DNA from 4 places in the Paenibacillus sp. FSL P2-0173 genome. Region 1 is predicted to be linked to each of the others. Evidence: riboswitches for the same ligand, from Rfam matches in the RefSeq annotation. Region 1 holds a riboswitch; each other region holds the start of a gene.
What was found. Region 1 has a riboswitch for thiamine pyrophosphate ahead of thiC (phosphomethylpyrimidine synthase ThiC). Riboswitches for the same ligand answer to the same signal wherever they lie in the genome.
Positions count from the first base shown of each region.

Region 2: linked by a shared signal. The riboswitch ahead of MKX30_RS02180 (thiamine phosphate synthase) and the one ahead of thiC (phosphomethylpyrimidine synthase ThiC) in region 1 are both predicted to bind thiamine pyrophosphate.
Region 3: linked by a shared signal. The riboswitch ahead of MKX30_RS20320 (ECF transporter S component) and the one ahead of thiC (phosphomethylpyrimidine synthase ThiC) in region 1 are both predicted to bind thiamine pyrophosphate.
Region 4: linked by a shared signal. The riboswitch ahead of tenA (thiaminase II) and the one ahead of thiC (phosphomethylpyrimidine synthase ThiC) in region 1 are both predicted to bind thiamine pyrophosphate.

Region 1 is NZ_JBBOYK010000004.1:289,714-297,491, forward strand. Features, by position in the region: gene thiC (phosphomethylpyrimidine synthase ThiC) at 1-1,025, opposite strand, end outside; TPP riboswitch at 1,213-1,325, opposite strand; gene MKX30_RS21240 (IclR family transcriptional regulator) at 1,481-2,224, opposite strand; gene MKX30_RS21245 (alpha/beta hydrolase) at 2,523-3,560, shown strand; gene MKX30_RS21250 (Fe-Mn family superoxide dismutase) at 3,814-5,193, shown strand; gene MKX30_RS21255 (lipoate--protein ligase family protein) at 5,214-6,059, opposite strand; gene folE (GTP cyclohydrolase I FolE) at 6,225-6,818, opposite strand; gene MKX30_RS21265 (YneF family protein) at 6,873-7,127, opposite strand; gene queG (tRNA epoxyqueuosine(34) reductase QueG) at 7,233-7,778, opposite strand, start outside.
Region 2 is NZ_JBBOYK010000001.1:537,618-545,395, reverse strand. Features, by position in the region: gene MKX30_RS02205 (hypothetical protein) at 14-493, shown strand; gene MKX30_RS02200 (hypothetical protein) at 534-929, shown strand; gene MKX30_RS02195 (hypothetical protein) at 931-1,485, shown strand; gene MKX30_RS02190 (hypothetical protein) at 1,472-2,461, shown strand; gene MKX30_RS02185 (ABC-F family ATP-binding cassette domain-containing protein) at 2,645-4,198, shown strand; TPP riboswitch at 4,292-4,400, shown strand; gene MKX30_RS02180 (thiamine phosphate synthase) at 4,665-5,258, shown strand; gene thiO (glycine oxidase ThiO) at 5,323-6,471, shown strand; gene thiS (sulfur carrier protein ThiS) at 6,468-6,671, shown strand; gene MKX30_RS02165 (thiazole synthase) at 6,674-7,441, shown strand; gene MKX30_RS02160 (ThiF family adenylyltransferase) at 7,438-7,778, shown strand, end outside.
Region 3 is NZ_JBBOYK010000004.1:86,852-94,629, forward strand. Features, by position in the region: gene MKX30_RS20305 (methionine ABC transporter ATP-binding protein) at 1-370, opposite strand, end outside; gene MKX30_RS20310 (energy-coupling factor transporter transmembrane component T family protein) at 510-1,301, opposite strand; gene MKX30_RS20315 (ABC transporter ATP-binding protein) at 1,276-2,739, opposite strand; gene MKX30_RS20320 (ECF transporter S component) at 2,739-3,335, opposite strand; TPP riboswitch at 3,585-3,694, opposite strand; gene MKX30_RS20325 (TatD family hydrolase) at 3,739-4,536, opposite strand; gene MKX30_RS20330 (polynucleotide kinase-phosphatase) at 4,557-7,166, opposite strand; gene MKX30_RS20335 (3' terminal RNA ribose 2'-O-methyltransferase Hen1) at 7,163-7,778, opposite strand, start outside.
Region 4 is NZ_JBBOYK010000001.1:1,939,218-1,946,995, forward strand. Features, by position in the region: gene MKX30_RS08515 (glycosyltransferase family 4 protein) at 1-241, opposite strand, end outside; gene MKX30_RS08520 (transporter) at 225-1,490, opposite strand; gene MKX30_RS08525 (glycosyltransferase) at 1,495-2,616, opposite strand; gene MKX30_RS08530 (NAD-dependent malic enzyme) at 3,122-4,843, shown strand; TPP riboswitch at 4,936-5,038, shown strand; gene tenA (thiaminase II) at 5,175-5,864, shown strand; gene thiM (hydroxyethylthiazole kinase) at 5,939-6,781, shown strand; gene thiD (bifunctional hydroxymethylpyrimidine kinase/phosphomethylpyrimidine kinase) at 6,778-7,608, shown strand; gene thiE (thiamine phosphate synthase) at 7,605-7,778, shown strand, end outside.

The DNA of each region.
Region 1 (7,778 bases):
CCACCACGGGATACGATTCCCGTCATTCTATTCGCCGTCATCGGTATATACCGCAGCAATACACCCGCATGAATTGTAAAATAGTCCACTCCCTGCTCCGCTTGCTCAATCAGCGTATCGCGATACAGCTCCCACGTCAGCGCTTCTGCTTCGCCGTTCACCTTTTCAAGTGCCTGATACAGCGGTACAGTCCCAATCGGTACAGGAGAATTCCGAATGATCCATTCACGTGTTGTATGGATATTACGGCCTGTGGACAGGTCCATAACTGTATCCGAGCCCCAACGCACAGCCCAGGTCATTTTTTCCACTTCCTCCTCGATGGAGGAGGTAACCGCAGAATTACCAATGTTCGCATTGATCTTCACGTGAAAATGACGCCCAATGACCATTGGCTCACTTTCCGGGTGATTGATATTCGAAGGCAAAATGGCTCGTCCAGCAGCCAACTCCTGCCGTACAAACTCAGGCTCCACCCCTTCGCGGATCGCCGCAAATTCCATTTCGGGCGTAATGATCCCTTGCCGCGCATAATGCATTTGCGTCACTGTACGACCTTGCGAAGCACGAAGCGGACGGTTGGTCACGCCGGGAAATTCAACTGTCTCCCGTTTGGAGCCAGGTTTCAGTCCATTATCCTCCGGTTTGACGGCGCGTCCCTCGTAAGCCTCCACATCGCCCCGTTCCAGGGCCCAAGCTCGCCGTAATGGAGGCAGGCCCTGACGGATATCGACCTGATAGGCTTCGTCGGTCATGGGACCGCTCGTATCGTACACACGCAATGGCTCATGATGCTCCGTGCCCTGCGGCGTATGTGTAGGATGAAGAGCAATTTCCCGCTCTGGCACGGCAATGTCCGGCCGTGAGCCTTGAATATATACCTTACGGCTCCCTGGAAAGGGCGTTACCCCTCTGGCTTGCTCCCCGTTTGTCTTCTCTACCTCAACTTCTTTTGTTCCTACCAATCTTACTTCTGTTGATTTCAATTCTGTTCCTTTTGTTCCTTCTACTTCTGTCGGCTTCATTGTCCATTCCTCCCGTTTCGATGAAATGACACACCGATCCGGAACCATTCCCAGGGTGGCGCTGATCTATGCAAAAAAGCCGGTTCCCTAGGGAACCGGCTAATCTAACGAGGCAGCTATCCAGACAGTACGCATGTGGAATAATCCTATTCCAATGCGCCACTGTAGACAGCAGCCGCGTATACATTTCAATGGCCGATTACTTCCCTACGCTGGTATGATCCAGATCAGGTGCAAAGGGTCCGGAATCTTGCACGATTCCATCTCAGCCCGGCATTACAGGCTCCCCCAGTAACTGTGATACTTCTATTCACATGAGGCGGCTATAACAGATATCCCGCCATCCTTACCAGACTACTTTAAATTTATGGCTTTGGCAACCCTTCTAGGTTCCCTTTACCAAGGAGACGCTCCCCATCAAATCACTCTGCTTGCTTCAACTGTGTTCATTCTTGTTACGGAAGCATAAGCCCCATTTCCTTCGCCGCTTCAATCAAAATCGGAGCAAAGTCATGTAGCGTCTCGGGTGCAAGCCGACTGACCGGACCGGATACAGATAAAGCCGCAGTGACCTGTCCCTTCCGGTTTACAATTGGGGCAGCCACAGCAGCAGCCCCTGGCTCCCGTTCTTCATAGCTGGTCGCATAGCCCTTCTCGCGAATGTCCTGCAGCTGGGCTTTATAGACCTCCGGGTCTACTGAGGACGGCCATTCATCCCCGCTTAGCAGGGCTTCCAGCTCCTGCGGCGGCATAAAGGCTGCCAGCACTTTGCTGGAGGCCCCTACAGCCAGCGGCATACGCGCACCTACAGGCGCAACCCTGCGGATCGCCTGATTGCTCTGCACGGCTTGTATGCGAATACGCATGCTGCCGTCACGTAAGTACAAGCTGACCGTCTCGCCCAGACGATCACGTAGTCCTTCCATTGCAGGCTGTAACAACACCGCCGGCTCGTCGCTTTGGGACAAGTGCGTGGATAGCTCCCAAATGCGGAAGCCAAGTCGATATTTTTCCGTTTCGGCATTCCGAACGACAAAGCCCCGATCCTCCAACGTAGTCAGCAGCCGATGAACCGTGCTTTTATGTAGACCAATTTTGGAGGCAATCTCCGTCAGGCCAAGATCCGAATCTGCGGTAAAACACAGCAGTATATCAAGTGCACGCTCTACAGCGCGAACGGTTAATTTACGGTCTTCCATCGTGAACCGCTCCTCTTGTATCCATATTCGTTTCACACTATGAAACATGGTTACATAAATTATATAGAATAGTCGCGGCTACTGTAAACCGATGTTTTTGTGACAACCATATTACAGAACGAGAACAAACATCGACAATTCTTTGCATCATTTTTACTTTTCCGGTTCAGGCGTTGACTTTGGATAATCCCCATCATACGATAATAGGTATCTATACGGATCTACACTACTATTTTCAAGTGGAATTATACCTAAATTCTATGAAACGAAGATCAATTTTATATAAGGAGGCTCTTACATGATTTCGACATCCCAGCGCAACGCTCAGCTACAGACCGCTGTTCAGGAGCCGTCCACCCCACTCTTTAATCCCCGTCTGCTGCGGTTCAAGCACGTTGTGATTGCTCTGCTGCTGTCGGTCGTCTTTTTTCTGTTGTTTTGTTTTATTGCCTTGCATGCTTACATCGCATGGGTACTTACGAATCCCACCGTTGCACCACTGTACTCTAATCCGATGCAGGCCAAAAGCATGCCTTATGAGGAAGTCAGCTTCCCTGCCAAGGATGGTAGCCGCATGGTACAAGGCTGGTATATCCCGGCGGATCAATCGCGGAAAACGATTATTTTCAGTCATGGCTATGGGGCTAACCGCGAAGAAAGCTGGATTCCCATGTATGATCTGGCGCATTATGCCCACAGTTTGAACTTTAATGTGGTCATGTTCGATTATGGATTTGCGTCACAAAACAGCAAAGCAGTCGCAACCGGAGGCAAAGCAGAATCCCAACAGCTCCTCGGAGCAATTCAGCTTGCGAAGCAACGCGGCTCGTCGGAGATTATCGTATGGGGCTTCTCCATGGGGGCAGGAACCGCTCTTCAGGCGGGCTTGCAAACCAAGGATGTGGACGCAATGATTTTGGACAGCACCTTCCTGCTGGAGCCAGATACGCTGTACCATAACATTCACAATCAAATTAATCTGCCAAGACATCCGTCTTTGGAAATTCTGGAGTTGCTGTTTCCAGTCTTGAACGGAACCAGCTTGCATCAAATTCCATATCAGGAAGTTAAAAAGGAAAACTATCCGTTCCCGATCATGTTTGTGCATGGTACACAGGATGAAAAAGCTCCTTATCCTATTGCGGAAAAGCTCGCTGCCAATCAAACCAACCCGCTTTCCAGTGTATGGATTGTTAAAAACGGGATACATGAGCTTATTTTCAGAGAGCACCCTCGTGAATATTTGCGACGGGTATCGACGTTTCTAAGCAGTGTACAGGAGCTGGAGGACAAGAAAACCATCGCTGATGCCCACAAACAAACGACTACGAAGTAAATTTTTCGAAGAACTGTATTCTATTCTTCGCCTGGAAGAAGCCTGCCTATGGACACTTAACCCGTGCCGTAGCTGGGCTTCTTTTTCGTTTTCCATGGGTATTCATTGTTTTACGTAACAGATGTGACCGGATTAAGGGAGTTCATAGACATATTCCTGATGAGACAGCGAATATACTGGGTACGTATGCATCCAGGGCAGATCTGCCAGATCCGCCGGATAGCCATAGTAGGATACGGGAGGTAAAAAAACGATGCTGAGTACTTATGGGTCTTTCCTGCCCTTACGTGTGCTGGAGGAAATTCGGCATTGGAAGCAGCAGGAAAGTTGGCATGTGGAAGTGATTAAATCCGCTACCGAGGGATTGGAGCCAACTTATGTACGGTTGCTGGATGATTGGCGGACTGTATTCGAACAGACGGAACGCACCGCCATAGAGTTGCTAGAAGAGCAACGGAGCGTACTCGATCCGGCAGATCAGGCGTGGCATCAGGAATGGAAACAGATGTCGGCTGCTCCACAAGCACATACACACGAATTCACTGGACATTCAAAACAGTCAAGGGGATTAGACGCATCATCATCTGTAAAGATGCCATTGTCAGAGTCAGCCTTAAACTCTCAGCCTGACTCACAAGAATTAAATCGTCGACTGGACGATTTGCTGCAAACCGCAAACCGTCAGTCACAGGAGTATGTACGACAGCTCGGTCTGCTGAGCGAGCACAGTCATGCATTGCGTCAGCAGCCAAAATCTGCCGGAGTTGTATTACACGCGGCACATGAAAGCCAATATTTCCTAATCTCGACAACCCCCTTTCAAGAACCTGGCTCCATCGCAAGGGCTGCTAGGTTGTATCATGTAGCGGCAGAGGGTGAGATTTACCCAGAGGAAGCGTTTCGAGAACGGCAGGCAGGCATAAGGGGAGAAGGCGCATGGACGACTAAAAGCGTCAAGTCCAGCCAGGCACAACCTTCGGCAACGGAAAAAACCTCAATCGGCCGCTCGGTTCCTATTGGGGGACATCGGCTACCGCCGCTCCCTTACCCCTATAATGCGCTTGAACCGTATATTGATGAGAAAACGATGCGTATTCACCATGATAAGCATCATTTGAGCTATGTGAATGACCTGAATAAAGCGGAAAAGAAGCTGGAAGAAGCCCGAAAAACAGGTGATTTTGACCTCGTAAAACATTGGGAACGAGAACTGGCATTCAACGGCGCAGGCCATTATCTGCATACTCTTTTTTGGACGATCATGAGTCCTAAAGGTGGCGGAAACCCAAGCGGACCGCTGGCTGAACAGATTAAAAAGGATTTTGGCAGCTACGATGCATTCAAAAAGCAATTCAGTTCGGCAGCCGAAAAGGTCGAGGGTGGCGGCTGGGCTATCCTGGTATGGAGTCCACGCGCGGGACGGCTTGAAATTTTGCAGGCCGAAAAGCACCAGAATCTGACTCAATGGGAGTCCATTCCGCTGCTGGCGATAGATGTATGGGAACATGCATATTACTTAAAGCATCAAAATGAGCGTAACAAATACATTGAGGATTGGTGGCATGTCGTTAACTGGCCTGAAGTGGAAGCGCGCTACGATCAAGCCTCCAAACTGAGATGGCAACCCTTCTAAGCTTCTAAGCTAAAGAAAAACTACACCTGCAAATCGTATCGCTCTCTGAGCGCTGCCATTTGTTCGGTCAATCCTTCCGGTTGTACCACCCAGCCATCGGCAGGTAAAATGGCTGTCCGGCTCTCAACGACACGGCGCAGAGATGCCGTGTACGCCTCAACAGACGGCACTCCAGCCAGCTCTGCCAGGCTACCCATCGTTGCTGGATTCACCCGGGGGTAATCCTGCTGCTGCACGCCTGCCGATGTGTCCCCGGCTGCCTCTGTATAGAAATGCTGCACCGCCTGTGCACGCTCTGCACCGCTGCCCTCAATCATCACGAAGGCTGTGATGATATACGCCTTGGCTTGGCGCCGCTGTGCAATGCCGCAAAACTTGCGGCCCCGGACGCTGACATCGTAATCCCCGGGACAGAAGGACCCGAGGATTTCTCCGGTCTGCGCCTCGCCAGACCACGGAACCAGCGCATCGGCAATTAGCGCTGCCATGAGCCGAAAATCCTCATGCAGGCTGATGGCCCGCTGTGGATTCGGCAGGATTAAGGACAGGTTCAGTACCCCTCTGTCCAGCATGACGGCTGCTCCACCCGAGGGGCGTACGCATACCGAGGTTCCCGCGTTGCGCACTCGTTCCATCGCCTGTGGGGCGTAGGGAAGCCTGCGGTCCCGGTGACCGATCACAAGCGCTGACGGATGCCGCCATAGATGCAAAATGGGTGTAGCTCCTTTCCCTACTTGCCGACAAGCCAGCTCCTCCCAAGCCAGCGGAGACAAAACATTCTCCTGAGTGGCCGCGAGTGGCGTTTCAAACCACTGTAACTCAGGCAAAGCTGTTGTTTTTTCCGTTGATCTATGTACATTCTCCATACGTTATCCCCTATCTATAAAAATAACTGTTATCCATAGGCAAATCGTAATTTTAAGGCAGCTATCCCGTCGTCTCTATTTCTGATGTTAACAAAAAAAGGTGGCTACGCCTATGCGTAAACCACCCTTTTTTTGTTCATCACATAAACGTCTTGCGATGTTCGATCAATCCTTGAGCAGCGACAAAAACTCTGCGCGCTGCGCTGCATCATCACGAAACGTACCGCGTACCGCAGACGTTACCGTTTTGCTACCAGGCTTTTTGACACCTCTTGCACACATGCACAAGTGCTCGCCTTCCACGACCACCATAACCCCGTGAGCGGAGACCGCTTCATTTAAAATATCAGCGATCTGTGATGTAATACGCTCCTGTACCTGCAATCGGCGGGTCACTGCCTCTACCAGGCGTGCAAGCTTGCTCAGTCCTACAATTTTGCCGCTGGGTACATAGCCGATATGCACTTTTCCGAAGAAAGGAGCCATATGGTGCTCACACTGGCTGTAATAGACGATGTCCTTCACGATCACAAGCTCCTCGTGATTCTCGTCAAATGTCACACCCAACGCATCCCGGGGATCAACCTCATAACCCGCAAATATTTCCTCATACATGCGCGCAACGCGTGCCGGTGTTTCCAACAACCCTTCACGCTTGGGGTCCTCACCGATCAGTTGTAAAATCTGCTCCACATGGTACTCGATTTTATCCCGGTTATCCGCAGCTTTGCGGTTAATATAATCTTTTACGCCAGCCACAGTAATCCTCCTCTATGCAGCAACCTCATGCGGCATCCGTGCTCACGTTGCTCATTATTTCCGACGGCCCTGATTTTTACGCGGACCAGGCTGATTTTTGGAGAACTGTTGGTTCTTCATCATCTGCTGGGCTTTTTGCATTTGTTTCCCATTCAGGTTGTAACCCATCTGTTTGGCCATTTTTTGCAGCGTTTCAGGGTCGTTTTGCATCTTTTCAAGCTGTTTACGAAGATAATAAGCACCGATGAAAAATCCCCCAACCAAACCAGCAATCAGGGTAATAATCGGAATGACAATATTCCACACCACGAAGTCGTCACCTCTGTATATTTATATGAAACATCTTGAATTGCACGAACCTATCATAGCAAAACATGGGACAGCTAGCAAATCACTTTTTGCAAACATATGTCCTTATTGTTTCTCCAAATCCAGCAGCTTCGTCTTGACTGGTAAGCCTCCAGCATAACCGACCAAACTTCCGTTTGCACCCGATACCCGGTGACATGGAAACAGAATGGGTAACGGATTTTTGTTATTGGCTCCACCCACAGCACGTACCGCCTTGGCTCGTCCGATCGATTCTGCAATATCTTTGTAGGACACACTTTGTCCGTACGGAATATTTTGTAATGCACGCCATACCTGCTCTTGAAAAGGAGTGCCTCTCAAATCATAGGCTATACTGAATTCCCGTCGTTCTCCCGCAAAATATTCACGCAGTTGGTCCGCGGCTTCGCGCAGTTTTTCCGGCTCCTGCACATAGACATATTCCCCAATCCATGTTCGGGCCCATTGCTGAAGCAGTGCTTCCTTTGCATGAAAAACGCCATAGTCTATTCGGCACAGCCCCCGATCCGTAGCGCACAGCGTCAACGTGCCCACAGGTGTCTCCATCTCATCATAATAAATGGTGGTTGGACCCTGTGAATCTCCGGCCGTTACTTCTGATTTTGGTAA
Region 2 (7,778 bases), on a different contig from region 1:
GGAGAGAAAAATAATGAATAACGCATCAACAGCTTTAAAGGTAGCCGCTGGGATATTTTTGACCATCGCTCTAATTACGATTGTAGTTATACTGTTTATTTCAGCCCAGGAGGCGACTAAAACGGCACAAAACAATTTTGCTGATATCCAGACCGAATTGTCTCAGGCCTCTTTTACGGTATATGACGGCACAACGATTAGCGGTTCCCAGGTGACCAATGCGCTGCGGAAGTTTCAGGGGAAGGACCAATTCGGCATTCAGATTAAAACCGGCAAAAATATGGCAGGCCAGTGGTACGGTAATGCTCTGAACATTAGCCCAGACAGTGAACAGTATGGCGCCGTGAATGGCGGCAGTGATAAGACTGGGAAAATCACGAATACGCTTAATGAGAAAGAGAATGAATACGTAAATCCAAGTGGCAAATTCAAGGCTGAAATCGTCAAGGACAAATCGAACGTTGTCCGTGGATTGTTGTTTACCCAGTCCTAAGCACTACAGTAAAGATAATAATCATAAGGGGGATGAGAGTATGTCTGATCACGCTTCAAGCATGCTGCGGCTTGGTGTGTCAGTTATTCTGTTCATAACCGCATGTGTAACGGCAGCAGACTTGTCCAGCCAGCTGGATGGTGCACTGGAATTAAGATCACAGCAGGAAGAGCATTCTGAAGGGCGAATAGCCCGTACTGCTGGGGTGGGGTTGCCGGAACGGATAAAAGGAACTCAGGTAATGCAGGCAATTCGCATGAACTTACAGGAGGGGATTTCGATTCATGTCGACGGGACAGAGTACGATGCGTATTCTGAACCGTTTGAGCCTGATGTATCGACCTTAGATGCTTCTTCTTTATATTCCATATACCCACAGCGTAATGGGAATGGGGACATAACATCTGTACGTTTTGAGAAATTGGGGGAGGAATGAAGTGGTTCAAACAATATCCAAGCTGCTAGGGGCGCTGATCGCTGTATTGCTTTTGTACATCGTACCCGCAGCTCAAGCTGCTGAACGGCAGGAAGATATATCCGGGTTAAATACATATCATTCAACTGTACGTTTTGTTGATATGGTAAGAACCAAAGGTTACATTACACCGACGATGTATAACGATTTTATGCGTGATCTGGAATTGACAGGCAATATGTACGAAGTTGACTTGGAGCATATGCACAAAAAGTATGTACCGGACTATGCAGATGCCGCGAAGCCAGACAGTTTTCTGGGCAATTATGAAACTGTATATGATGGGTACTATAATCCGCAAATCTTACCTGTACTGTTTCCTGACAATCAGCAGCCAAAATCAGATCAGCTACGTCGGTATACCTTGATGGCCGGGGATTATTTTACGGTCCGGCTACATAATACGAATCGGACTCCTGCGGACTTGTACAAATCATGGCTTCTCGGTGGGGCAGATAGCGGAAAGCCGGCAGTTACAGCTTCTTACGGGGGCATGGTTCTGAATGAAGATTACTGATTTTGCAGTCATATTTATACTTTTGTTTTTGCCCTTTGGTGTAGTTAGTGACTTACGGGTCCAGAATCAGCGTGAAGTGCAGCAGCTAGAAATGAAATATACGTCGGCTCTCCGTACCGCAGTTCAGGATGCAGGGGTTATGCTCTCACAGAATGAACGTCAAGAACGCGAGGCCGGATACGGATCGGATAAGTTTTTTCGTGTAGATAAAGAAGCAGCGCTGCACACGTTCCTGCACACCCTTTTTCTTAATGTAGGCATTGATGGGGATATAGTAGCACAACGTGCATTATTGGATTACATACCAGCCATTGTAATTCTAGATTATGACGGTTATTATGCGTTCACTTCAGAAGCCTATACCGACGAGCATGGACAAGCTGCCATAGGTCCCAAATGGAGCGAAAAAAAGCCATATGCCTATGTTGATTCAGTAGGCAACAGTGTGGGGTTCACCTTGGATAATTATGTGCACGCATATGATGCGCGGAATCACAGGTGGGTGGAGGGCTTTCAAAAGGAACTTCAGGACCAGACCCCTATATCTTTACTGAATAATTCAGAAACTTTTGAGCAAATACGTCGTTCCACCATCGTTCGCAGCGTCCAAGAGGACCTGGCGCGAATTATTAATGTCCATAACGAAAAAGCTGCACGTAACGGCATAACTTATACGTTCACGCTACCGCTCATTCCGCAAGAGGAGTGGTACAACACAGTAGATGATGTGGGTCTGATCGCGTTTATCCAAGGCATTCCGGTCGGAGACAGGTATTACAATAACTATGGATTTGGTGGTGGGAGAGTCGTTAGAAAGCAAGACATTATAGGCGGCATAGAACCAGATACTGGGATGAAATATTTTTATAGAGATTCATGTCCAGCTCCCTTTAAAGCGAGTGAACGTTTTGCGGATGAAAAATCTGCAGCAGCTGCGGGATACTTTGAGTACAAATGTTATAATGGCTTAAAATAATCACCTTCATGGGTGGTTTTTCTTTTTTTAGGCAGATCCATATCAAAAACCTTAAAAATCGCTGTTTTCCATATTCCGATATGGTTGCAGAATGTGCTACAATAAAGCTTTGAAAGAAACGAAATGCATATGAAATAAGAACAGTCGGCAGCGCCGATGACAATAAGGAGCCAAAAACAGCTTATGAGTTTATTGACTGTAGAAAATGTATCTCACAACTTTGGGGACCGCGCATTATTTAAAAATGTTTCCTTTCGATTGCTTGCGGGGGAACGTGTAGGTTTGGTAGGAGCTAACGGTGTCGGTAAATCGACACTCATGAACATTCTGACTGGAAAATTGCTTAAGGATGAGGGTAAAGTGGAATGGACTCCACGTGTACGTTACGGCTATCTGGATCAGCATACCAAGCTGACACCGGGCAAAACGGTACGTGATGTTTTGAAAGACGCTTTTCTTCCTTTGTTGGAATTGGAAAAGGAAATGATGCAGATTACTGACAAAATGGGGGATGCTTCTCCTGAAGAGTTGGAAGTGCTGCTGGAACAGATGGGTGAAATTCAGGAGCAACTGGATATGGGGGATTTTTACCTCATTGATGTGAAGGTTGAAGAAATGGCGAATGGACTAGGTCTGTCGGCCATAGGACTGGACCGGGATGTATCTGCACTTAGCGGTGGGCAACGGACAAAGGTGCTTCTTGCTAAGTTGCTGTTGGAAAAGCCAAATGTCCTGCTGCTGGATGAGCCTACCAACTATTTGGATGTAGAGCATATTGAATGGCTTACGCGCTATTTGAAGGATTATCCCTATGCTTTTATTCTTATTTCACATGATACTGAGTTTATGAACCAGGTCGTTAATGTTATTTACCATCTTGAATTTGCCAAGATGACCCGTTATTCAGCTAACTATGAAAAGTTTCTTGAAATGGCGGATCTGAACAAAGCTCAGCATATTGATGCTTATGAGAAGCAACAGGACTTTATTAAGAAACAGGAAGATTTTATTCAGCGTAATAAAGCGCGTGCCTCTACATCAGGCCGAGCAAAGAGCCGTGAAAAGCAACTTGATCGGATCGAACGTATAGATAAGCCTGAAGAAGCTGCGAAGCCAACCTTTCAATTCAAAGAAGCACGTGCAAGCGGAAAGACGGTATTTGAGGGTATTGATTTTGAGATTGGTTATACGCATGCCCTTTTGCCTAAAATGTCCATGACGATTGAACGTGGCGAAAAGATTGCTATTGTTGGCTACAACGGTGTCGGTAAATCGACATTGCTCAAAACCATATTGGGAAAAATACCGCCAATCAGTGGAAAAACCTATCAAGGTGATTTTTTGCAGCCCGCTTATTTTGAGCAGGAAGTAAAGGCGGAGAAAATTACACCGATTGACGATGTGTGGAATGAATTCCCACATTTGAACCAGCATGAAGTACGAGCGCATTTGGCGCGTTGCGGTTTAAAGAATGAGCATATCACGCGTCCGCTATCTGCGCTCAGTGGTGGAGAACAGGCTAAAGTCCGTCTTTGCAAACTGTTAATGCGTGAAAGCAACTGGGTACTGTTCGATGAGCCTACCAACCACTTGGATGTTAAAGCTAAGGATGAGCTGAAACGTGCCTTGAAGGAATACAAAGGGACCGTATTGCTTGTATCTCACGAACCGGACTTTTACGAGGATTGGGTAACCAAAACGTGGAATGTGGAAGAGTGGTCAAGTAAAGTTAACTAACATCAACTAAATCCAATTCTGCATATTTCACACGAAGTGGGGTTTGCAGAATTAGGAAAATATGCTAAGCTATCTTTAGCTTATACAATAAAATAGTCACACTAGGGGAGCCGCCCATGCGGCTGAGACGGAATAAATGGATTTCGGACCCTTTGCACCTGATCTGGGTTATGCCAGCGTAGGGAAGTGAGCGCCGTACAAACAAGGCAACACCATCTTATTTTTGTTTGTGCGTGGGACGATACACGTATACGGATATCATTGTCCGTTCGATTATTGGACGTTCGTTAAACCACTTCCTTGGGGAAGTGGTTTTTTTGCGTTTCGTTCACTTTAAGTTGTTCGAGCTTCCGTAGACGATTCACATACAATCCTCTTTCATTACTGCTGGTAGACGTGACTGGCTAAGCTTAGATCTTTTAGTCCAATGTGAGGTGAAGACAAAATCGAATTACACGCAATTTCGATGGAAAAGGGCACTTTTGCACAAGCAGCCCAAGTGGCTGCTGTGATTTGTCCGTATGTTCATTATGTACACGCACGTTTAAAACAGAATGGTGCCTCTGCATTGCTATCTTTGACTCGCAGCATGGTGGAGCAGGGAGTTCCTTTGCAACAAATTGTAGTAAATGATCGTGTGGATGTAGCTTTACTTACTTTGGTTGGAGCCGTCCAGCTACCAGCTAATGGATTACCTGTAGCGGATGTGAAAAGCCTACTTCCAAAGGGTACACGCTGTGGAGTATCTGTGCATTCCTTGAAGGAGGCGCAGACTGCCGAGCGGGTAGGAGCGGACTATGTACTTTATGGTCACATATATGAGACCCATTGTAAGCCCGGTATTGTACCACGGGGTTTAGCTCAGCTTGAACATATTTGCAGGCTGTCGAACATTCCGGTGATCGCGCTGGGCGGCATACAACCGCACCATATCCCGGAGCTTTATAGGGCCGGAGCAAGCGGAATTGCGGTGATGTCTGGTATATGGGAGGCTGAGTCGCCCGTTGCAGCTGCGCTGGAATACAGGCGAATGGCAGATCTTGTAGTTCACAACCTGTAGCGAGAAAACGAGAGTAGAGGCAAGCTGAAAGCAGAATGGTTTATGGAGAGGAGACACGGAACAAATGCCAAAGATACACACAGAGGCAAGAGCGATAGGACACGCTGAATGCTTGGTCATAGGTGGAGGTGTCATCGGCAGTTCCATTGCTTACCATGTGGCCAAGGAGGGAAGAAGTACGATCATGCTGGAACGATTGATCCCGGGTGAGGGAGCCTCAGGAGCAGCGGTTGGAATGCTGGCAGCGGAAAGTGAAGAGTTCACCGACTCTGAGCTGGCACGGTTTGCTCGCATAAGTCGAGACGCATTCCCTGAGCTTGTCTGTGATCTGGAGCGTTTGTCAGGTATTTCGGTGGAATTCCGTACAGAAGGATTTGTGACTCCTTTCCGTACGGAAACTGAAGGCCAAAAACGCTGGAAAGCTGCTAAAACGCGAGAGGATGATTGTCCTATCTGGTGGGATGCGAAGGAATTGGCCCGACGAATTCCAGGTTTGGATGAACAAGCGATCGGGGCAATATATCGTTCAAAAGAGACACAAGTGGCTCCTGTCCAGCTTTGCCGTGCTTATGCAGGTGCTGCTGCGGTGCTGGGGGCAACGGTATGGTCTGGTACACAGGCAGAGCAACTGGTCATACAGAATGGTCGAGTTTGCGGTGTTCGAACAGATAGTGGCTTTTTTTCCTGCGATCAGGTCATTATTGCCGGAGGCTTGGATAGCATGAAATTGCTAGCGCAGGTTGGATTTGAATATCCACTTTATCCGGTCAAGGGCGAAGCGGTAGCGGTCTCCTTGAAGGATCACCCGTTAGAATACACCATTTATGCTGATGATATTTACCTCGTGCCTAAACAGAATAACGAGCTTTGGATTGGGGCAACGAGCCTTCCGCATCAATATGACGAAGAGGTGACCGTAGGAGGCTTGGAGGGGTTGCTGGCACGTGCCTCTGCTTGGCTGCCGCGCGTCCGTGAAGCTTCTTTTATACGCACTTGGGCGGGCTTACGTCCGCAGGCCGCATCAGGTCATCCTTTTATAGGCACTGTCCCTGGGGTCGAGGGCGTATATGCTGCCGTCGGGCATTATCGCAACGGTGTCCTGCTGAGTGATGCTACCGGGCGTGCGCTGGCAGCTATGCTTAATGGGGCTGGTGCAGCTGAACTTGGGATAAGTAGATTTTCTTCTGAGCTCCTCAAGGAGGAAAGCTTATGAAGCTGACGATTAACGGCCAGAGCCTGACCTTTTCTAATCGAATCACTCATGTGGATCAATTGCTACATGAGCTTGATGTAAAGGTGAAAACTGTAGTGGTAGAGCTGAATCGGCGTATATTGACCCGTGAAGATCATGATGAAGCAGTACTGAAGGATGGAGATTGCCTAGAGATTGTACATTTTGTGGGAGGCGGTTGATCATGTTAACCATTGGAAAAGCATCTTTTACCTCAAGGTTGTTGTTGGGAACAGGAAAATTCACTGATCTGGATATCCAATCCCAAGCCGTAGAGGCTGCTGAGACGGAAATATTGACGTTTGCTGTACGGAGATTGAACTTGGAGGAACGGGATAAGCAGCATTTTCTCGATATGCTGGATTTGAGCCGATATACACTTCTTCCCAACACAGCAGGGGCTACAACAGCAGAGGAGGCCATTCGTATTGCCCAATTGGCAAAAGCCTCCGGCTTGTGCGATATGATTAAGGTGGAAGTCATTGGGGATAGCAAGACACTGCTGCCTGACCCTTTTGAAACGTTGAAAGCTAGTGAAAAGCTGTTAGAAGAAGGCTTTATCGTGCTGCCCTACATATCGGACGATGTGATTCTAGCCAAGAGGCTACAAGAGCTTGGAGTACACGCCGTTATGCCTGGAGCTTCACCGATTGGTACAGGACATGGTTTGCTCAATCCGTTTTCATTAGAGCTAATTATTGAACAGGCGGAGGTTCCGGTTATTGTCGATGCGGGTATTCGCTCACCCAGTGACGCGGCAATGGCTATGCAGTTGGGGGCAGATGCTGTTTTGTTGAACACAGCCGTATCAGGAGCGAAGAACCCAGTAAAAATGGCTGAGGCCATGAAACTGGCTGTTCGTGCTGGAAGATATGGTTTTGAGGCGGGGATGATTCCTGTAAAACGTTACGCTTCAGCGAGCAGTCCGACAGAAGGCATGATTCAGGCATGAAGGTATCTGACAAATCCGGTGCAGGAGGAACACATCCAAGTGACCGTTATTCCAGACAAGAAAGATTCACACCCTTTGGACCGACAGGACAACGTCGGCTTGCTTCCTCTCACGTATTAATCATAGGTGTTGGAGCGCTAGGCACAGGTATTGCGGAAACACTTGTTCGCGGGGGCGTAGGTACAGTGAGCCTCGTAGACCGGGACTATGTGGAATGGAGCAATTTGCAGCGCCAACAGCTTTTTCAGGAAAGTGATGCTGCGCAAAGATGTCCCAAAGCAGTAGCTGCTCAGCGAAGATTAAAGGATATTAATTCGGAAACGGTTATACATGCACA
Region 3 (7,778 bases), 200 kb from region 1:
ATTCGCGCACACGTTCCACTCTCTCTTTTTTCGCGACACCTGCCAGCTCCAACGACATTGCCACATTTCCACTGACCGTCCGATTGTGAACAAGATGATAATGCTGAAAAATCATCCCTATCGATCGCCGCGCTTCACGGAGACGTTTTTCCGGCATGCGAGTCAAATCTTCCCCGTTTACAACCACGTTTCCCTCATCCGGCCTTTCCAATACATTCATCAACCGGAGCAACGTAGACTTACCGGCACCGCTGGCACCTATGATACCGTGAATTTCCCCCTCCTCCACTTGAAGGGACACGGATTGAACCGCATGAAATTGGCCGCTTGAGGTGGTATAATGCTTGCTTACCTGATGCAGCGTAATCATGAAACCTGGCCTCCTGATGATCCATTTCTCAGGGAAAATGTAATAAGCCCGCCAGCCCAGGCGGGTCTGTACGAGCCGTCAATTCCCATTGCATTAATATACCACAGAGCAGAAAACGGGCAAAGCCTTTTGACAACAATTAACGTACATCCCACACCCCCACGTAAGGAAAGCAGATACCGAGTCCCCAAGCCAGCGTAAGCATGATGACAAAATAGAATATGAACACAATATCTACAGCCGAATAGCCAATCGCATAATAATACGTGCGTTTGGTTTCATTGGTAAAACCCTTGGCTTCCATGGCAATAGCAATTCGCTGTGCACGCCGGATACTTTGAGCGAGCAGCGGAATTGCATACCTGCGAAGCGTGGCATACATATTCCATTTGGACACATGCTGATGTAAACCTCGAATACGATGGGCTTGTCTCAATGCCTGGAATTCCTCCACCATCATGGGCATCAACCGCATGGCTGCCAAAAAGCTATACGCATACTTCGGAGAGAGCCTCCATTGCTGCATCAGTGAATAAAAAAGGTCCACTGGACGAGTCGTTAAACCAAACAGCAACCCTACCGCCGCCATACTCAGCGCACGAAAGCCCAGATGTATACCCCGATAAAAGCTTTCCTGCGTAATATGGATCAGGCCCCATGTCCACCAGGTCGTCACCCCTTTGCCGAACATCATCATGCCCGTTGAGGTTGAAATAAACACCAATATAAAGGGAGATCCATACAGCAGCAGCCGCTTCCATGGATGGCCTGACCAGACAAGCAGCAGCAGCATAGCACACGCAACATTAAACATGACATTCGGATCATGAATGACTATAACGACCACAAACAGTATGGAAAACATAACGAGCTTTAGGCCCGGATTCACACGATGCAGCCATGTTTTATGATGGGGAAAGGACAGGTTCATACTGTAGTTCCCCTTTCTGAATCCGCCATATATCGGTACAATATCGATGGACAATTTCTGGGTCATGCGTGACCATCACAATGGCCGTGCCTGCCGCTCTCAGCTGCTCCAACATATCCAGCATGACAAAGGTATTACGCGCATCCTGCCCAAAAGTCGGTTCATCCAGCAGCAGCACTTCCGGCTCACGGATCATAGCCGTAGCAATACTCAACCGCCTTTTTTGGCCCAATGAAAGCTGATACGGATGACGCTCGTCCAGCCGCTCCAGTCCGAACTGTACGAGCATCCGATCGACCCGTTCCCGGCACTGTTCAATGGTGAACAAGCTCTTGGGTAACGAATACTCTAGTTCCTTTCGTACGGTGTGTGCTACGAATTGCAGCTCGGGATTTTGAAACGCGAACCCGATACGCTCTGCCAGTTGTTCCGTACTGCCTGCCTCAATTCCGCGCACGCTATAACGTCCCTGTGTGCGAAGTAAGCGCATCATGGAGAGCAGCAGTGAGCTTTTGCCAGCCCCGTTTTCACCGACCACGCCAATCCAGTCGCCAGGCTTCACCTGCGCATGCTCCACATAAATCACTGAACTTAAACCGCGGAGGCCACTAAAATGTTCCAGCTCCAGCAAATCAATCCCTGTACCATTCCCCGTACCATTCTGCTGTGTCACTGATTCACTCCAACGCGGCGAAGACGATTCACTCCATACTCCCGGGTACCACACGCCATACTCGGACAATGCCTGCCGCTGCCCATGAAATACTTCTTCCGCCCTTCCATCCGCAATGATCTCCCCTTGAGCAGAAAGCACCACAATCCGGTCCACATCATGGACAATTTCATTAATTTTATGCTCCACGATCACCAGTGTCTGGTCTACCGAAATGTTTCGAATGGTATCCCACACCTGTGTAGTACCTTCCTCGTCCAACAAAGCCGTGGGCTCATCCAGAAAAAGCACTTCTGGCTCCATAGCCAGCACAGACGCAATCGCCAGCCGCTGTTTCATTCCCTGTGACATGCTGCCAATGGGCATGTGTATATCATCCGTTGATAGACCAACCTGTATCAGCAGCTCGCGAATACGGGATCGCATCTGCTCACGAGGAACCTGATTATTTTCCAACACAAAAGCCAGTTCCTCGTCTGCATATGACATACAAAACTGCGTATCAGGATCTTGAAATACAATACCTGAGACACTTGGGATTACAGCAGCATCGCATTTCATAGGCACTTCTATCGTGCGTGGAATCAGACCGCTTAACACTTGGAGCAGCGTTGATTTACCGCATCCACTCGGTCCCAGCAACAGCAGCTTTTCCCCCTTGCGGACAGACAAAGACATATTGTGAAAAAGCAGCTCCTGCTCACCGGGGAATTTCAACCGAAGACGGGTGATCGAAGCCACCACATCTTCGGTTGCCTGGCTCATCAATCCAGCCCCTTATAATCTTGTTCCGTTGCGGGTCTCAAACTTCGCGTGACTCCGGTTACCTCCAATGCCCTAGCCAGATAGAACGCGAATACCCCGGCAATCACAATGCTGCCAATCATGCGAAAACCGATATACAAAACATAGTTCCAGGTCGAAAGCTGATCAATATACCCGTAGCTGAAGTCTAAAATCAGAGAAGCGACAGCCGCCCCGGCCGCAGCTAGCGAAGCAACCCACAGGTTTGCGTTCCGATACAGAAAAGCCGCAAAAAATAGCTCCGCTCCCAAGCCTTGCAGCAGGCCATAGTACAAAGTGGACATCCCCCATTCGCTTCCCAAAAAAGCACTGACCGTTGCCGCTGCCACCTCTGCCAAAATTGCAACACCCGGCTTGCGAATGATGAGATAAGCAAACGTGCCTGCCATAAACCACATGCCATACATCAGTTGCTCGGCGTGTAGACCGAATGGTTTCATCAAATCATAGGCAGGTCCCCATATTTTGTAGACTAACCCGAACACAACAGCGATCACAATCGTGACCAAAATATCAGTCAGCTTCAACCCTTTGGACGCTCTTACAGCAGTATTCATTATTGCGTGCTCCCCTTATCCTTATAATTGGCCTCTTGGCCATAAAAAAAAGCTTGTCTGGAGCTGAATCTCCAGGCAAGCTTTATGCGCAGTAAAAGGTGAAGCACCATACAAAACATCATTAGTCGATATGCCTTATATAACCAGTAGTCTAAGCTACTACACTGATACCAAGCCAAAGTCAGGGTCAAGGTAAAATGCTAGGACATACATTGAATCTATCGACAACCGCTAAACAAGCGGCATTCCTGTATAGTGTTCTTGGTTTCTCTACGCTGGCATTACCCAGATCAGATTTCACGGTCAGTGGCAAGGGCCACCCTCTCAGCCTGACTTTCTCAAGCTCCCGACAATGCTTTTTTAATTCACTATAATATATACCACATCTATGGCTTTGACAATCCTATAATCCGAAGAAACGTTTGGCTGTCTCCGTCGTGGCGATTTCAATCTCCATCATGCTTCGGCCTGTACATTCGGCAACCGTAGCAGCAATGTGAGCGAGATACATCGACTCATTACGCCCTTCTTTAGGCTTCACGGGCAAATTACGCGGGGTCAAAAATGGAGCATCCGTTTCAATCATCAGACGGTCCAAGGGAATATCTCTGACCAGTTCACGCAGATGTTTGCCACGCCGTTCGTCGCAAATCCAGCCGGTGATCCCGATATACAGTCCCATTTCTACATACGTATGCAATTCCTGTTCCGTGCCGGTAAAACAATGCACTACCGCTTTATCGACAAGCCCTTGATATTCCCGAAGCATAGCAACAAAATCCTCATGTGCATCTCGTTCATGCAGAAATAACGGCATATTTAGCTCACCCGCCAGTTGGATTTGCTCCCCAAACCATCGGCGCTGCACATCGCGCGGCGAAAAATCACGGTTATAGTCCAATCCGCATTCCCCTATGGATACGACCTGCGGCTGACTCGCCAGCTGGCGGAGCTGCTGAATCGTATCTGCGCTGCAGTCTTTGGCATCATGGGGATGCACGCCAGCTGTCGCATACAGCTTGCCCGGATAACGTGCTGCATACTGAGAAGCCTCCCGACTGCTGCGGACACTGGTCCCGGTAATAATCAGGGGTGAAATTCCTACAGCTGCGGCTCTCTCTACCACCTGTTCCCGATCCGCATGAAACGAACGGTGCATCAAGTTCACGCCAATATCAATTAACGGTGTACCCCTTTCCATCTCAATCCCTCCTTCGCAAACTACAATCTCGGATCAATCGGCTCCGATTCCAGAGATAGCGCGGCAAGGACGCATTCATGAATACGATCTACCGTATCCTTGCGGACAAAACGTTCCACGCCTTCCATACCAAGCGCTCCTTCCATCAGGGCATGACGCTCCTTTTTGTTCGTTCGACGCTGCTTCAGACGCTTTAAATTCTCAGGGGCAAGATAATCCATACCGTAAATGATGTGCAAATACTTCCGGCCTCTCACCTTGATTGCAGGCTGAATCATCTTGTCCCGATTTTTCATCAAAAAGCGTTCCGGCTTGATCACAATCCCTTCATGACCATCCTCTGTCATCTCGTTCCACCAGCGAATGACCTCTTCCTCGCTTGCTTCGTCCGTGATAACGCGATACTCTGTCTCCATAAACAGGGAAGACAGCCCAGCCAGCTCCCGGTTTTGCTCCATATGCCAAATATGAGAATGGTCGAAAAAAGTCTTTCCGCTGTGTGCCAGTGTATGGAACGGTGCAATACGAATTTCATCCAGACCGTCCACATCCCAGCAATATTTTTGAAAAGCCTCTTGAAACGTTACGGCATTCGCGTACTTCTGTTCCATTTCCTCCAACCAGTCTCCAACCTCTCGACCTGCAACCTTCGCCTGCTTCAGCTTGTCTACCAGCTTACTGCGATCCAGCAGGGCTGCCTCCCCCACATGCGCATACTGTGCAGCAATCAGTTCCCTAGCCTTGAGATTCCACGGTACAATTTCCGCATCCAGCAATACAAAATCCGTCTGGTTCCGTTCAAAATATCCAGCAGTCCGTAGATCCACATTCAGCTTCTCCACCACTTGCTTCCCAAGGCTTTGTTCAAAGAAAGCTCTCCCACTCCGACTGTAGATCGCGCCCAATGTCGGGTAGCCTACATATTGAACAGCGGCCTGTTCGTTTTTGAATAACAGTAGAATAGCTCGGCTACCCATATGTTTTTTCTCGGCCACCATCGTTTGTACTCCTTGTCCTCGATAATAAGCTAGCGCCTCACGTGGATGCTCCAGATATCCTTCCTCTGCAGACACCGCTGGAGCAGGGCTCATCGTCGGTGGAATATACACCAGCTCCTCCATGGGTACAGTCACATGTGACACAGTATCTATAGCGGATTTGATCCATTCTCCTTGTACGCGCACTTCGCCATACGATTCCGTCAACACACTGTAACCAGCGATTAGCTTGCGTAAATTCGGCGGGGAAAACCGTTTTCTCTGCCACCGGACAAGTGGGCTATCTGGATCATTCGCATAATTCTCATGTGCCGGAACGCTGACAAATTCCTTTTCCGGATAACGATAAGCGGTCAGCATCCCGCCAAATACCACACCCTGATCAATATTCACCGTCTGGTTCACAAGGGTAGGTTGCGGTCTCGGATCATGTCCCCATACTACTATTTCTCCCGATTCATGGTCTACGAACCAATCCTTGCGGATCGGTGTTCCGTTCGCATCCTGTCCTTCCGTATCTCCATAGCGGCAATAATCAGAAATACGTGCCGACTGTTTGCCAATAAAATGATCCTTAATCCCGGCATGAGCCACGACCACGTGTCGCAATCCATTTCTGCCAAAAATAAGATGAGAGGGTGCATGTAGCAGAAAATCTCTCAACTCGCTTCTAAGCTGTTCCGCCGCTGTCTTGCCCGCTTTTTGTTCATATTGGGCCAGTTCCTCTGCAAATCGTTCATCGCCATGACTGAGAGTCACCTTTCTCCCATCGAGGTAACGGCCGATTTTCCAGCCATGATTGCTGTCAATCATATACGCTAGTCCGGCATCCACGTGCTTTTTCCAGAACTGCACCGCTTGTAACGATTCTGGGCCACGGCTCATCACATCCCCGACAGATACTAGTCTTCTACCATCTGGATGATGGTATAGTCCTTCCGTATCTTCCGTATATCCTAGCCGCTCTATCACTTCCAGCATCTCACGGTAGCACCCATGGATATCACCAATGATGTCAATACCTGAGCCAATCTCATGAAACAGTGGCTGCACACGGCGAACAAAGTTCATTTCTTCTACATCCTTAAGAACATAGCAAGCGTTAAAGCCTTCCTCACGGATACCACGCAGGTTCCGCTTTAACAGCTGTGCCTGCTGCTTGACCCGTTGGCGGCCACGCGGATGCTCCCTGCCTAAATCACGTTCCAGCAGCACAGATTCGGGTACATCCAGTACCAAGGCCATAACAGGAACGTGCGCCTTGGCTGCCAGCTGTACATATTTCTGGCGATCCTCAGCGTACAAATGAGTGGCATCCACAACTGTTAGCTTATTCAAGCGACAGCGCATAGCCAGAATCGTATCCATCGCCTCAAACGCCTTGGCTGACATTTGCTGATACTCATAGAACAGTACGTCGGATTCCAGCCTTGGAAGTCCACTCCAGTCTATAAATTCCGTATCTCCGACCAGCTTGCGAAAATGATCCGAGGATACCACTTCTGTCTCCAGTAGAATCCCTTCGCACACCAGCCTGTCCAATAATGTGGTTTTGCCACTGTTGGAGGCCCCCACCAACACAACCAGTCCAGCATGCGGTAAATGAATCGTACGTTTGGATGAATTGCTCATGCTTCCTTCTGCTCCTTTCTGCGCGTAAATATAGCCATTTGGGTCGGTTGTCCAAAGCCTTCGATCTCTTCTCCGATCCCCTTCAGCGCTACCGAATAAGGAGCTTCCTCAATCCACTGCTCACATTGTTCCTGAAACTCGCTTCTATTCCATTCAAAACGGTGATCGCCATGCCGCAGCTCTTGCTGGTTCATACGATATACCTCATTATATTCACGATTGGGAGTCGTCACGATCAGCACATTTGGCTGATACTCCGTCACAATCGTCTTCATCACCCGGTTCAGACGATGCTCGTCCACGTGCTCAATGACCTCACATAGGATCATCACATCTTTGCCCCGCAATTGTTCATCATAATAAAAGAGAGAGCCCATCATGGGTGTAGGAATGATCGCGTCGGTATGCCTCTCCAGCTTGGCAAAACGCTCCATGGCTCTCACCTGTGCATACGCAGACGGCTCCACCGCCCAAATTTCTTCAATGCCCGTCATTCGGGCCATCCGAGCCGAAAGCTTCCCTTCTCCTGAACCAAAATCTACGATTTTCTGTCTTCGACGCAGCTTGCGAATCACGTCCATAATAGCTTGATACCGCAGCTCATTCAGCCGT
Region 4 (7,778 bases), on a different contig from region 1:
CATAATAAATAACACTGTATATGTTCCCTTTTCGAATATACGTAATACCGTCAATAATTTCATGCTCAGGCATCCCCTCAAATTGGGGTGAAAAATGAATGAACTGGAAACGTCCTTGCTGTGAGCGTTTAAGCATTTCATGGGTAAAAATTTCTGCTCCCCCGCTTTTAGGTGAACGAATGTCACGCCAGGAAAGCAATAGAACTACGGTTTTACCGTCCTGTTCATGTATGGTATTCATGGGGTAAATCCCCCTTTATCTTTATTTTGAACAAATGCACATAGGCGTCTATCACAAAGTAGAGAGCCATAGCCCCGTAAACTATGAACTCAGATAGCAAAAAATCTACCGGATCTGTGTGGGCAATATGAAAGGCTACTAATAAAGCCGCGGCTCCTGCCATCAGACTGAACATAAATTTGCGTCTGCCCACCAATACGTGCACATGCACAAAAAACAGCACGATGGAAAATAGCCAGTACACCCATCCTCCCCATGGAATATAGGCCTCGGCCGATTGGTAAGAGACTCCGAATAATATGGGAATAGAGGAAGGGAACACAAAGGTCGTGCCCACATATACACAGATTGCAGCTATAGCCATTAAACCGGCATAGACGGCAATCAACTTGCCCAAAGCTTGGCGGTCATGCCCCTGCGCACCGATCTTTGGAATAAAAGCAGCAATTAGGCTATACGAAACGTAATAGACCAACTGGCTGTACTTCAGCGCAATGGCATAGCTGCTGGCCTGCTCAGGAAAGTAATGCTGTACATACAACATGTCGATGGAGATACAAAACAAAATGAATAAATTCGTCATAAGGCTATCGGTGAAATCCTGACCCAATGATTTCCATAACCCAGAAGGGATATGTTCTCCACTGTATGTGAATAAGGACAAGCCACGAGCCGAAACGATCCAGCCGTGGAGCAGCGACAGCAACATTCCTCCACAGCTTGCTAACAGTAGGGCTTCCAGCTTTAACCCCAGTGCAGCCAGAACAAAAAACAGGCTCAGCTTCCCTAATACCTCAATGTAATAGTTCACATTGAGCGCCAACATGCGTTCCCTGCCCTGTAAATCTCCGCGGCACGAACTTACAAGAATATGCAGTCCGATCAAGCCATACAGCATGAACAGCGGGCCGGATTCGACGCCTAATAGCGAACGCAGTAACGGATGAAAGATGAGTAAAATGATCATGGCAAGCACGGTTAGCACCAGAGGTGCTTTGAGTAATAAAGAACCGAGCGGTAAGCTTCGTAGCGCAAGCTTTTGGTCTCCCTTAGAGACCAGTTTGGCGGTTAATAGCTGGATGGATAAACCCAAAACGGATAAAAGTGCAAAAAGTGCCAGCAGCGCATTCGCCTGGCCATAAGCTTGTCCGGTAAGATACCAGCTCGCTGCAATGTGGAAGAAAAAATTAAATCCGTTAAGCAGCACATTAAAGAGAGGGAACATCAACGATCGCAATCGGTTGTTCACGTTATTATCTCACCCGCCGATCCAGTCGCCAAATATCAATGATGGAGCGTAAAAAACGAATAGAATCCTTCCAGACATGAATGTGCGATCCATCGCGGTCAATACATTTGACGGGTAATTGCAGCACACGAAGCTGGAGTCGCTTGGCAATAAACATCATTTCTAGATCCAGCGCCAGTCCGAGCTGTTCCTTTAAATGCGGAAACATCCGTTTCACTGCAACCGAACTCATCACTTTAAGCCCAGTCTGCGAATCTACCACACCTGTTGGTAAAAAAGGACGGGAAATGACCCGCTTACCAAAGCTGACAACAGATCGCAATAAAGATCGATTCTCGGCGGTCATATCCTTGGTTCCGATCACGACATCATAATAGCCCTGCTGAACAACATTAATCATTCTGGCAATATCCTCAATAAAAAAGGAGTCGTCCGCATCCACAAATACGTAGTAATCCGCACCTATGGTCCGCATCCCTTCCAGATACGTCCCTGCCTTACGTGTATTGCGTCCCAATTCCCTTGTTTGAAGCAGCGGGCTAAGATTCTGATTAATCCTGTTTACGGACAAGTCCGTTGCTGCCTCCAGCGCTTTAATCAAGGCATTGGTACCATCGTGACTGCCATCATCAATGAGATAAATCGAACCTTCAATAATATGGCTGCGGATAAAGGCTTGCAGTCGTTCAGCAAAGGTTTTGACATGAACAAAACGTTGCTCTTCGTTATATACAGACAAGATAAATGCAATATGTTGGCTTTTGGTCGAATACTCGGGATAGAGCAAGCTTTGTATTTCCGAAAGCATTTCTTCGGTGTCATTGGCTTGCCAAAATAGCAGCCGCAAACGGCCTACTCCGGTGATTTGCACCATATGCTGATCACTGAACGGAATTGTTACATCCGTCACCAGTAACAATGGCATTTGCGGAAATTGGCTACGGATCTGATTGGCTTTCCGCACCGCCTGCCCCGGCTCCCTATAATCAATCAGGCAACAACATGCGTTCTCGTAGACTGAAGCTGCCTCCGTGTCCTCGCACTGTATATATTGGTAAAAACAAATCACATTGGGATAATCAATAGCCCTGTCGTTATCGCTAAAAATGGCTATAGGTCCCTGCACACAAACCTCTCCTTTTCCTCCGAATAGTTCTATTTTGTTGAAAAAGAATTAAGAATGTTTGCTTATAGGAGTTAAATTAATGTCCAAATACTTCATATTTCCTTAACAAAATAGCTGACACTCCATGATATATAAGGATATAAGAGAAGAAAAACTGATTTTCATATTTGATAAAAATAGAGTATTTAGACCTGATTCATTAGAACCAAAACCATCAGAATTAGTTAGCGCATCTATATCGAAAATTAGTTCTTTTAGATCAACAGAAGGAAATATATATGGTTATTTTGTCATAGATAAATAGAAGAATAAAACAGATTCGCACGTCCATACTATGGACAACATGTCATCTTGAGGATTTTGCAAAAATCCGATAAGCGACTTTCAATGAACAAGATATAGATCGAAATGGTTTAGTTCGTCTATATTTTGCACTTCGGAGCGACTGGAATCGAATTTTGTGAAATCCTTTCGTTATGAAAATGAAGAGAAGGAAGGTCTTTCTATGGAAGCATTTTATGTCAATCGCGATGGGTCATTATCTACTCCATTACGGGGAAAGGATGTGTTGGCAAATCCTCTTTTGAACAAAGGTGTCGCTTTCACAGAAGAAGAACGCAAAGATCTGGGTTTGGAAGGAATCCTTCCTCCAACCGTCCTTTCATTGGAGAAACAGAGCGTACGGGCATATCAGCAGTTTCTCGCACAACCCACCATGCTGCGTAAAAATGCTTCTCTCAACGACCTTCACAACCGAAATGTCGTACTCTACTACCGGCTGCTAACCGATCATTTGAGTGAAATGCTGCCCGTAGTCTACACGCCGACCGTAGGAACCGCGATTCAAGAATATAGTCACGAGTACAACCGCCCTGGAGGCGTATATTTGTCAATAGATAACCCGAATGGTATTGGACAAGCATTCTATAACTCTGGATTAAGCGGCGAGGATGTGGATCTGATCGTCGTAACAGATTCCGAAAGTATTTTGGGGATTGGTGACTGGGGCGTCGGGGGGATTAACATTGCTATTGGCAAGCTTGCAGTATATACGGCTGCGGCAGGCATTCATCCTGGGCGGGTGCTGCCAATTGTACTGGATGTAGGCACGAATAATGAAAAGCTGCTGAATGATCCACTGTACATCGGAAACCGCCATAAACGAGTTCGCGGAGAAGCCTATAACCAGTTTATTGATACTTTTATCAGCAAAACGTTAGCGCAATTCCCGAAGGCGCTTTTACATTGGGAAGATGTGGGCAGCGTTAATGCGCGCCATATTATAGGAAAATACGGTCAAAGCATACTCACCTTCAACGATGATATACAAGGTACAGGAGCAGTGACCCTGGCTGCGATTCTTTCGGCGGTGGGTGTCACCAAGACTCCGCTGCGTGAACAAAAAATACTTGTTTTCGGCCCAGGGGCTGCAGGGATCGGTAACGCTGATCAAATTCGGGGCGCTATGATCGAGGATGGCCTTTCCGTAGATGATTCATTCAAGTCCTTTTGGGCCTTTGATTATCGCGGGCTGTTAACGGAAGATATGGAAGACGTATTGGAGTATCAGAAACCGTATGTGCGCAAAAAGGATGAAGTCAGCTCATGGACCCGGTCGGGTGACGGCAAAATACCGCTACTGGAGGTCATCCGTCAGGTGAAGCCTACGATATTGATTGGAACTTCCGGTGTAGCAGGTGCCTTTTCTGAAGAAATCATCAAGGAGATGGCGAAGCATGTAGAACGCCCGATCATTATGCCCATGTCCAATCCTACAAACCTTGCAGAAGCAGTACCCGAGGATTTGATCCGGTGGACAGATGGCAGAGCACTGATCGCAACCGGAAGTCCTTTTGAGCCCGTTACCTATAACGATACAAATTTTGAGATTGGACAGGCGAACAATGCCTTTGTTTTTCCGGGACTGGGTCTGGGTGCGATTGTGGTTAAAGCCAAAAGGATTACCCCTGCGATGTTTACAGCGGCAGCAGTTGCTGTTGCCAATGGTGTAGATTCGAATACGCCTGGCGGTGCGCTACTCCCTCATATCCGAAAATTACGCGAAGTTTCGTACGCTGTTGCGATTGCGGTTGCAAAAGCCGCGATTCAGGATCAGGTAGCGCAGGCGCACATTTCAGATGTGGAACAAGCTATACAAGATGCAATGTGGAAACCGAAATATGCCAAGGTCAAAGCAGTGGAAAGTGTAATTCATCACCCTCACTAAGCCCAAAACACCTAACTAGAGGAAATTTAATATTTTGTACACTATGTTTGACATAGCATATGAACGAATGTACAGTAATAGTCAAAAGAATAGAAGTCCACTAGGGGAGCCACTATGGCTGAGACAAGAGCGTATCTTGGACCCTTTGAACCTGATCTAGTTCGTACTAGCGTAGGAAAGTGGAGCCTTCGTATATAAGGTTTCAAGCGTTTTTTGCGCATTGGGCCTATTGTTGAAGCCGCTCCATTTTTCCGGGGCGGCTTTTTAGCGTTGTTCCGGAATTATATTCTTACAGGACTTCTTGCTCTTCAATTTAATGGAGGTGGGGAAATTGAGTTTTACACAAGAACTCCGTCGGCAGGCGGACGGCATTTTTCAAGCGATTTTTGAGCATCCCTTTGTGAGAGGTATTGCTGAAGGAAGTTTGACAAGGGGACAGCTGATTCACTATGTAAAACAGGACTTTGAATATTTGAACGCCTACATGCGGATATACGGCATCGCAATCTCCAAATGCACGAATCGGGAGGACATGGCTGTATTTAATGAACAAATCTCTTTTATTCTCCACAGCGAGGTTCATCCGCATCAAAATTTCTGTGCTGTCGCAGGGGTGAGCTATGAAGAGTTGCAGGGATATCCGCTCGCTCCGTCGGCCCATCACTATATCCGTCACATGCTGACGGTTGCGCATGAGGGCAGCCTGGGCGAGATCTTGGCTGTGCTGCTGCCATGTATGTGGACCTATGCCGAGATTGGTCGCAGGCTGCTGGATGAAGTAAAGCCGGATGAGTCTCATCCGTTCTATGAATGGATGGGCTTCTATGGAGACCAGCTTGATGATACAACACTCAAGTTCCGAGAACGTGTAGATGCTTGGGCAGAAGGCGCAACGGCTGCTGAGCGAGAGCGGATGATTGAGCATTTTATACTGAGCTGCCAGCTGGAATATAAGTTCTGGGACATGGCCTATAAGCAGGAAGAATGGCCGGTCCAGATACAGGAAGCGGTCTTGGAATAGTCAGCCTGGCAATTCGATGCGTGAAGTACAGTTAATGCCCTGTTGAACCACCAACTATAGAGAGGATAATCATTATGAGTACATGGGAAAAAAGTTATTCGGATCTCCTGACGAAGGTACAAAACAGCAAACCCCTCGTTCACAATATGACCAATGTGGTAGTCACTAACTTTACGGCCAACGGCCTGTATGCATTGGGCGCCTCCCCGGTGATGGCCTATGCACCCGAGGAAGTAGCAGACATGGCAAAAATAGCGGGAGCCGTCGTGTTAAACATCGGTACGCTGAACCGCGAACTGGTGGATGCCATGATCATTGCTGGACAATCGGCGAATGCACACGGTGTTCCGGTCCTGCTAGATCCGGTCGGTGCGGGAGCAACGAGCTTTAGAACCGAATCGGCACTGCGAATCCTGAGAGAAGTCAAAATCTCATTGGTGCGGGGCAATGCAGCCGAAGTCGCGCATCTTGTTGGAGAAGCGCGTGAGATTAAAGGCGTAGATGCTGGTGACAGTGCTGACAGCGGAAATGTCGATCTGGCAATTCGGGCTGCTCAAACGCTCAATACAATGGTTGTCATTACTGGAAAAGAGGACGTCATCACCGATGGGGCCGAAGCACGAATGATAAGCGGTGGAGACGCGCTGCTCACGAAGGTAACCGGAGCAGGCTGCCTGCTGACCTCTGTGTTAGGTGCCTTTGCAGCTGTTGAACCCAGCCTGCTGCTCGCAGGTACAGCAGGCTTGGCATTTTACGGTGCAGCAGCTTCCCGAGCCGCAGCACGTACCGCAGAGCTGGGGCCCGGCAGCTTCCAGATTGCCTTTCTCGACGAGCTCGCCAAACTACATACAGGTTCGCTAGAGGGGCATGTCACTGTCCGTGAAGCCGGAACAACCACAGCAGGTGGTGCGCGATGACAGACGTTCGTGTACCCAGAGCACTGACGATTGCCGGTTCGGACAGTGGCGGCGGGGCCGGGATTCAAGCCGATCTCAAAACCTTTCAGGAGCTTGGCGTTTACGGCATGTCGGCTATTACGGCCATTACCGTACAGAATACTTTAGGGGTCCACGGCGTATATCCGCTGCCACAGGAAGCAACAGCGGAACAGATCGAAGCTGTAGGATTAGACCTTGGAGTGGATGCCCTGAAGACTGGCATGCTGTTTCATGCGGGCATCATCCGTCTTGTGAGCAAGCAGATTCGAAAGTTCGGCTGGAAAAAGGTTGTCGTCGATCCCGTGATGATTGCCAAGGGAGGCGCAAAGCTGCTGCAGCCAGAAGCGATGCAGGCTCTGAAGGACGACCTGCTCCCCTTGGCCCTGGTCGTTACACCGAATATCCCGGAGGCGGAAGCCCTGACAGGGATCAGTATCCATACGATGGAGGATCGCCGCGAGGCTGCGAGACATATTAGCAGTATGGGATCAAAATTCGTTGTGATCAAGGGTGGCCACGCTGACGAGAGCGAGAGCAGCGAACAGATTGTGGACCTACTCTTTGACGGAACCGCCTTTACAGAGCTGAGCGGCAAGCGAGTACGGACTGTTCATACACACGGAACAGGATGCACCTTCTCAGCAGCGATTACCGCGGAATTAGGGAAAGGGATGTCTGTACCGGAGGCTATCTCGAATGGCAAAGCCTTCATCCAGGCAGCGATTGAGGAACCTTTGCAGCTTGGACAAGGACATGGACCCACCAATCATTGGGCCTACCAACGTCGTCAGGAGGTGCTGCTATGAGCGGTAGAATGTTGTCAGAGGTGGTGCGCCGCCAGCTACAGATGTACCTGGTGCTTGGAAGCGTGAATTGCCTCGCGGAACCAGGCTGGGTCGTGCAAGAGGCTCTAGCTGGCGGCGCAACCATGGTCCAGTTCCGGGAAAAGGGTCTCGGCGCGTTAACGGGCGTTCCT